2 regions of the Exiguobacterium sp. HSB13 genome follow, and region 1 is predicted to be linked to the other one. Evidence: predicted binding sites of a transcription regulator. Region 1 holds the regulator's gene; the other holds the start of a gene.
What was found. Region 1 encodes LexA, which represses DNA repair genes until DNA is damaged. Its sites were predicted from a motif close to CGAACATATGTTCG; they were not measured.
Positions count from the first base shown of each region.

Region 1 (4,435 bases):
CGCTTAACGCGAAACCTCTTTCTTCTATAAGAAGGAACAAACGATTATTAAGAAGAAACAAAACGATTATTGTTTATTCCGTTCTTCTTCTTGTGCTTGTTTTAATTTCTCTGGTGTTACGTCCGTACCTTCTTCATCGACGATTTTCATGCCCATGAGTTGGTTTTTAAACGATCCACGGAATGCTGCGAGATACGCTGCACGTAGCTCTTTTTGCTCTGCTGCTTCTGCTTCCGATAACGGCTCGACTTTTGATTTATTCGCTAATGCATTGATTCGATCTAATTGCTCTTGTGATAACATGGAATCCCTCTTTCTGTACGACTCAAACTTGAGTAGTTCAATTGTATTCTTACTGTAAAAGAGCTTACTAAAAAAAGCAAGTTAACCGCGTCCGTCGACGGGTTACTTGCTTCTCATTCCGAACTAGGCGTCAATTCGCGGTATTCAAGATATCGACGATTGACCGTTGCTTTTGAGATATCATGCCCCATCCCGCGAAGCGTAATCGCGATATCTGAAAACGTCAACCCGAGCTCTCGGAGACGTACGATTTCTTCGATCGGTACGTCTTTTCGACTACGCCCGGCGTTCTCTCCTTGACGATTGAGATTACGCTCCGGACGAAAGCCTTGTTCGACCGCTCGCCGCATGCCGCGCGCGATTTTTGCATTGTGCAGTTTCCGTTGATATTCTTCAACGAGCGAGACGATCTCAAGGACCATTGCTTCTGCATCAGCAAGCTGATATTCTCCATCCGAATCAAGTGTCATCAACCGAACACCGTGCTTCTTAAACGTGTGCAAAATAGCGATTTTCGCATTCCCCCGACCAATTCGTGTGTCATCCGTCACGAGTACCGCATCTACCGCATCACGTGTCACATGGTCAAGAACCGTCAGCATTCCTTCCCGATCAACGTCATATCCACTCTCTTTTTCAGAGACGATGTCTATGACATCAAAGCCCTTTTGAGACGCGACCTTGGAAAGCTCCATCCGTTGGCGTTCAATCGAACTATCTTGTGCTTCTTTTTCGGTCGACACCCGACAATAAATCACGACCTTCATCGTACCTCACATCCCTGTTCGTTCTTTCACAACTTTTCCATTTTGTCATTGTTGTGCGATTGGTACAACGATTTTGCTTTTTGAGATGACGTGTTTTGTCTCGACATCATTATTTTTGATCAACCAGTTGACGTATTCTTCATCTGACATCGAACCATCATTGTAGACTTCAGCAATTTGTTCAACTGTAGCGTTCTCATCGACCGTAACGGAAGCGGTCATCAGTTGCGCTACCTTTTCATCAGGGCGTGGTGTGAGTAAAAAGATCACGAAGGCAATACTTAATGCATAGAAGAGAATTGAAAAAGCATGAGTACGAATCGTATGAATCATCATGAATCCCTCCAAATATGAAATGAATGATTTAGAATAAATGTTCGCGGAACAATTGTTCGCATAACTCATAATAAACACAGAACCCGTGTTCGGTCAACACAAAATGTCGAACAATTGTTTGTACGCTCATTTGTTCTATGTTATAGTGAATCTAGAAACATATATTCTTACATTTCAAACTTCAATCCAGAAAGAGGTGGCAATTCGTATGCGGAAAATGTCTAAGCGCCAACAAGAGATTCTCGACTACATCGTCTCTGAAGTGAAACTGAAGGGGTATCCACCATCAGTTCGTGAAATCGGAGAAGCAGTCGGACTCGCGTCTAGCTCGACGGTACACGGTCATTTGGATCGACTCGAGAAACGGGGAATGATTCGCCGTGACCCGACGAAACCACGTGCGATTGAGATATTGCTTGATAAGCCTGAAGAAATCACGGAAGCCATCGTCCATGTTCCCGTCATCGGGAAAGTCACAGCGGGTCTTCCGATTACAGCGATTGAAAACATCGAAGAACAGTTCCCACTCCCTGCACATTATGTAGGAAACGAAACGGTCTTCATGTTAACGATCGATGGTGAATCGATGATTAACGCAGGTATTCTTGACGGCGATCGTGTCATCGTGCGCCAACAAAACACAGCAGAAAACGGAGAAATCGTCGTAGCTATGACCGAAGATAGCGAAGCGACGGTGAAACGGTTCTTCTTAGAAGATCAACAGGTACGTCTACAACCAGAAAATGACTCGATGGATCCGATGTATTTCGATAATGTCTCCATTCTTGGTAAGGTAATCGGCGTGTATCGGACGATTCATTGACGGAGGGACCAGTTACGACTGGTCTTTTTTCATGCCTTCAGGAAATGTACATGATACCGTTAATACCGTTGCACTGACGGGTTACGTTGCGTATTCGGTCGCAACGCAACAAACGGATTGGTTACCGACCGCCATTGGTATCGCTGTCGGTACGCTTTGGTTGTCACCCGACCTCGATTTAAAGTCAGAACCCTATTATCGCTTCGGACCATTTCGAGTCCTGTGGATGCCTTATGTCAAGATCATGCCCCACCGCTCGATCTGGTCGCATGGATTGATCATCGGAGATATCATCCGACTTCTTTACAGTGCAGCGATTCTGATTCCGCTACTATTTTTAAGTCTATATTTTCAGGTTCTTGATTCTGCTACGATTGATTCGTGGTTTGCTTCCTTGCCTGCCTTCGTCGTTGGTATCATGGTGGCGAGCACGATTCATATCCTACTAGATTATTCCAGCAGTTGGTTTCGACCTAAAAAAAGAAAAAAGCGTCGCCGTTAACACCTCTTTTGCTTGCTCGCAAGTGGAATGAGGTGTTTTCTTATCCACTTTTTCGTATCTTTAAACATCAAAATAAAAAATTTCCATTCCTATATTTCAATTATATGTATTGAAAACGTTCTCAAATCGGAGTAATTTAAAGTAGAAAGGCCATTATCTGCTTTAATCCAAAGGGAGGGTTTTTGCATGAATAACTTTGTACTAGAAATGATCGGTACGATGATCCTCATCCTGCTCGGGGATGGTGTCGTCGCCGGTGTCGTCTTGAAAAAGACGAAGTCGGAAAACAGCGGATGGATTGTCATCACGTTCGCTTGGGGTCTTGCCGTCATGACAGCAGCATTCGTCGCTGCTGAGAGTGGAGCGCACTTGAATCCCGCATTGACGATCGCACTTGCTTTGAACTCTGATCTACCGTGGGCAGACGTTCCGATCTACATTGCCGGACAACTTGTCGGAGCTTTCATCGGCGCCATTCTCGTTTGGCTTCATTACATGAAACATTTTGAAGCGACTGATGATCAAGCAGCAAAACTCGGTGTGTTCGCAACAGGTCCAGCGATTCGCCATACGCCGTCGAACTTGATTTCTGAGATTATCGGGACATTTGTTCTCGTCTTCGGTATCTTGGCACTCGGTCTATCGACATTCGGTGACGGCTTAAAACCACTCATCGTTGGTTTACTCGTCGTCGTCATCGGTCTATCACTTGGTGGTACAACAGGGTACGCCATCAACCCGGCTCGTGACCTTGGACCGCGTATCGCGCACGCTATCCTACCGATTCCGAATAAAGGTTCATCTGACTGGGGCTATTCATGGATTCCTGTCGTTGGTCCAATCATCGGTGGAGCGCTTGCCGTGTTCATCTATCAATTGATCTACTAAGATCACGTCTCACTAACACATACCGCTCAAGGGGGATTTCGAAATGGAAAACAAGTATATCCTAGCACTCGACCAAGGTACGACAAGCTCACGTGCGATCATCTTCGATCACGATGGGAAAATCGTCAACTCGGCACAACGGGAATTCAAACAATACTTCCCGCAACCAGGCTGGGTCGAGCATGATGCAAACGAAATCTGGGGTTCGATTCTTGCTGTCATGGCTGAAGCACTCGGTACAGCAGATATCAAACCGGAGCAAATCGCCGGAATCGGAATCACGAACCAACGTGAAACGACGGTCGTCTGGAACAAAGAAACAGGCAAACCTGTCTATCACGCACTCGTTTGGCAATCGCGTCAAACGTCTAGTATCTGTGACGACTTAAAAGAACAAGGCTTGAACCAGAAGTTCCGTGATAAAACAGGGCTTTTGATTGATGCCTACTTCTCTGGTACGAAAGTCAAATGGATCCTCGACAACGTCGAAGGTGCACGTGAGCAGGCAGAGAACGGTGAATTGCTCTTCGGTACGATCGATACGTGGCTCGTTTGGAAACTGTCTGGTGGAAAAACGCACATCACAGACTACACGAACGCTTCACGAACATTGATGTATAACATCTACGAACAAAAATGGGATGAAGAGTTACTCGATATCCTCGGTGTTCCTGCTTCGATGTTGCCAGAAGTTCGTCAATCGAGTGAAGTCTACGACAAAACGGTACCGTATCACTTCTTCGGTTACGAAGTGCCTATCGCTGGGATTGCGGGTGACCAACAAGCCGCACTCTTCGGTCAAACATGCTTCGAAGC
Region 1 covers NZ_JBUZOM010000001.1:434,111-438,545, reverse strand. Annotated here, with positions in the region: gene ACZGCQ_RS02250 (DUF896 domain-containing protein) at 67-303, opposite strand; gene ACZGCQ_RS02245 (YneB family resolvase-like protein) at 417-1,070, opposite strand; gene yneA (cell division suppressor protein YneA) at 1,116-1,403, opposite strand; gene lexA (transcriptional repressor LexA) at 1,615-2,229, shown strand; gene ACZGCQ_RS02230 (metal-binding protein) at 2,261-2,731, shown strand; gene ACZGCQ_RS02225 (MIP/aquaporin family protein) at 2,918-3,619, shown strand; gene glpK (glycerol kinase GlpK) at 3,663-4,435, shown strand, end outside.

Region 2 (4,435 bases), 1.4 Mb from region 1:
CGAATCGGTAACTTTATCGGCAAACAAGATGACGTGTCCTTCCGAGTTCCGAGCCGCCCGACCAATCGTTTGAATCAGCGAACGATCCGACCGCAAGAACCCTTCCTTATCGGCATCAAGAATCGTCACGAGTGAGACTTCCGGAATATCGAGTCCTTCTCGTAATAAGTTGATCCCGACGAGGACATCGTATTTCCCGAGTCGTAAGTCACGGATGATTTCAATCCGTTCCAGCGTCTTGATCTCCGAGTGCATGTAGTTGACCTTGACACCATTCTCTTTCAAGTAATCGGTCAAGTCTTCTGCCATCTTCTTCGTCAGTGTCGTCACGAGAACACGTTCGTTCTTCGCGACCCGGTCACGGATGTTATCCATCAAGTAATCGATTTGTCCCGTGATTGGATGAATCTCAATCGTCGGATCGACGAGGCCGGTCGGACGAATGATTTGCTCGACCATCTCTTTTGAATGTTCGAGTTCATATGGTCCTGGTGTCGCTGAGATATAGATTGCCTGACTGACTTTTTCCTCGAACTCCTCGAACCGTAACGGACGGTTGTCTTTTGCCGATGGAAGACGGAAGCCGTGATCGACGAGGACTTGTTTCCGTGCCTGGTCTCCGTTATACATCCCGCGAATTTGCGGCAGTGTGACGTGCGACTCATCGGCAACGAGCAAGAAGTCCTTCGGGAAGTAATCGAGCAACGTATACGGCGTTGCCCCTTCTGGCATCAAGTTCAAATGACGCGAGTAGTTCTCGATTCCGGAGCAATAGCCCATCTCACGCATCATCTCGAGATCGTAGTTCGTTCGTTGCTCAAGGCGTTGCGCTTCAAGTAACTGATTATCTTCGCGTAATTTCGCAAGCTGCACTTCCAGTTCCTTCTCGATGTTCGCGATCGCTTTCTGCAGACGGGTATCCCCCGTCACGAAGTGGGACGCCGGGAAGATCGAGATGTGCTCGCGGTCCGCGACGATCTCACCTGTCAGCGGATCCATGTCACGAATCCGTTCAATCTCGTCACCGAAGAACTCGACTCGGACACACTGTTCGTCGCGTGACGCCGGGAAGATTTCAACGACGTCTCCCCGGACACGGAAGCGTCCACGCTGGAAGTCGATGTCGTTTCGCTCATACTGAATGTCGATTAAACGACGGAGCATCTCGTTCCGCCCCATCTCATTGCCGACACGCAGTGACAAGACGTGGTTGTTGTACTCTTCCGGGTTACCGAGACCATAGATACACGAGACAGACGCAACGATTAAGACGTCCTCCCGTTCGAACAGGGCGGACGTCGCCGAGTGACGTAGTTTATCAATCTCGTCGTTGATCGAAGAGTCTTTCTCAATGAACGTATCCGTCGATGGGACATACGCTTCCGGTTGGTAATAATCATAAAAACTAACGAAGTATTCGACCGCATTGTTCGGGAAGAATTCCTTGAACTCCGAGTAGAGTTGTCCCGCTAGTGTTTTGTTGTGGGCAAGGACGAGCGTCGGTTTCTTGATTTCCTTGATGACGTTCGAGACCGTGAACGTCTTCCCGGTACCGGTCGCCCCAAGCAACGTCTGATGTCGTTCGCCTTGTTTTAGCCCAGTCACCAATTTTTTGATTGCCGTCGGCTGATCACCGCCTGGCTCAAATGGTGAAACGAGTTCAAATTCCATCGTTTGCTTCCCCCTCATCACGTAAAAAATCTATTTTTATTGTACCACTTTACGAACAAACATTCGATTATGAAGTGCTCCTTTTAGGAAGTTACCCTTTTTTTCGAAAATGCAAAAGTTTCTTTTTGCTTCGAGTGTTGATCCTCGATTTTTCTGCCGACAAAAAAATCCCCGTCACGGCTGTTCCGTGACAGGGATGTACTCGTTAATGCAAGGACCGCACTTTAGTGCGACCATGGACCGGCTCGTTGACGAACAGAATACCAAGTTCATGATGATCTTGTTCATAGAAGGCACGTTGCGCAAACCGGATGTCGCCGTTATGGTTCATGACTTCAAGACGCAGATACGGTTTGTGTTTTTGGATGGCTTCGTAGAACGATGTTTCCGAATCGACCTTCTCACCATTGACTTTATAAATCGCTTCGCCCGGAATCAAGCCCATCTCGGCAGCTGGTTTATCAGGTAGCGTCCCGAGAATGACAGCACCACGCGTTCCATTGAGGAACAATGGTGTCTGTGCCCGGTTCAAGCGTTTGACCCGCTGATGCAATAGGATATGCAGAACGAGCAACAAGACGATCCCGTACAGCCATTCAGCTTGTCCGGTGACGTATGCAAGAACCGTCAATAGAATCGCGACGAGACTCGTAATCAAACGTCCTTGAACGAGCGGACGCATCAATTCTTTCGGCAACTTACCCGTAAAGAGGAAGCTGAAGCCGATCGGTAACCAGAGAACGATCGGAACGAGCTCTGGGAAGCTGTAACGTGGCCACCAGGCTTCAAGCACGTCGCCCGGAACAAAGACGAGCAAAGGCAATAGCCAAAGTTTATTCGCTGACAGCCCACCGATGAAGCGACCACGCTTCGAGACGACGAGTGACGGTGACAGGCGCCGTTGCCCACGCCACCAGACGAGTAGACATTCCGCGACGAGCGTTAACGTCGCAAGCAATAAAATCATTTTCGGCTCAACCGTTCGAACTGGATCAAGACGTGAATCCATTAGGAACCAGCCGGCAAGTCCAAGCAAGACGATCGGCCAAAGCGGTACGTTTAAGCGGACGATCCCGACCAACAGCAAGACGCTCGAGAGTCCAAGTAACAACAGAGCGTATTGCGGCGTCAGCGTCAATCCGAGCCAGCCACTGACGACGGATAAGACGAGACCAACGAGTAACCCTGGTAAAAGTGTTTCGAGGACATCGCTTCGTTTTCCGTGTGTCCGGGAGCGGAACAATCCACGTTCCCGTTTGACACGCCGGATGCCGATGACCCAACTGACAAGGAGTGCTAACCACAAGGTCGGACTGGCGATGAGACTAATCGCGGTCCAACCAATTTCATCGAGTAATTCCACGCGCATTCAGACCTCTTTCCATTCCTTATTATTGAGCAGCGACCTCGAGTGCTTTTTTCCGCTGGACGTCATTTTTGTCGTCTTCGAGTTTCTTCAGGAGACGTGTCTCCATCTCACCCGCTGTCTGCTGATCGATTTTTCCAGTGACGTCGAGTTTCGCATCCTTTTGCAAGGCTTCGACGGCTTGTTTCATCGTGTCACCGAAATACCCATCCTGTCCTTTTGGCTCGTAACCGATTGCTTCAAGGACGAGGTGAGCGTTTTCGACCGATTTACCGTAGTCACCGACTGCAAGTGACTTCTGATCAGTCAGGATCTTCGTGACGTTGAAGTACGCTGGTTGCTTGACTTCGATCGTCGGTTCGACCCCTTTTTTGTGGATCCAGTTGCCGTCCGGCGTCAGCCATTTGTTCGTCGTCAACTTCAAATCACTACCGTCCTTCAAATCATACGCACTTTGAACGATGCCTTTACCGAACGATTTCGTACCGACGACCTCAGCCCCGGCACCTTCCTTCAGACCGGCTGCCAGAATCTCAGAGGCTGACGCTGATCCGCCGTCTTCGAGCACGACGATGTTATAAGGTTTCTTCTCGTCTGCCTTCCCGAATTCCTGCTGCCGCTCCCCTTTATTGTTCTCGACTTGATAAATCGGAACGTCCTTCGGAATGAACGGTGCAATCATGCTTGAGACAGCCGTCAAAAGACCGCCCGGATTCCCACGAACGTCGATGACGAGTCCATCGATGTTCTGACTCTCAAGTTTCGCGAGCCCCTTTTCGAACTCTTTAGCCGTCGGTTCTGAGAACTGCGTCACTTGCAAGACACCAATATTCTTCCCGTTAACGTCCTCAGTCGACGTATAGACCGTTTCGATCGGAATCGTATCCCGTTTGATCGTGATGTCCATCGCGTCTTGTCCACTGCGCTGAATCGTCAGGACGACGTTCGTTCCTTTTTCACCACGGATTTTCTTGACCGCTTGATCCGTCTTTTGCCCTTTCGTCGACTTGCCGTCGATTTCTAAGATGACGTCACCCGGTTTGATCCCGGCTTTTTCAGCAGGTGATCCCTTAATCGGTGAGACGATGACGATCGACTCGCCCTTTTGTTCAAGTGTCGCACCGATCCCTTCGAACGAAGACGATAGATTCGTATTGAACGATGCCGTCTCCGACTCATCCATATAGACGGAATACGGATCGTCAAGCACTTCCGCCATGCCAGACAACGCACCGTCCAGCAGTTCTTTATCCGTTACGTCCTCTAGATAGTTCTGTTCGATCATTTGACGGACCTGATCGACTTTTTTCCAATCACCCGACGCATTCGCCGACGACGATGACGTCGAGACAGAATCCGTTCCGCCAGCCGCTAGCATCCCGACGGCGCCTGCCCCTA
Region 2 covers NZ_JBUZOM010000001.1:1,855,636-1,860,070, forward strand. Annotated here, with positions in the region: gene uvrB (excinuclease ABC subunit UvrB) at 1-1,671, opposite strand, end outside; gene ACZGCQ_RS09845 (PDZ domain-containing protein) at 1,877-3,040, opposite strand; gene ACZGCQ_RS09850 (S41 family peptidase) at 3,063-4,435, opposite strand, start outside.
Region 2: uvrB (excinuclease ABC subunit UvrB) is a predicted target of LexA. The motif match lies at 1,724-1,737, and genes of this name have one in related genera.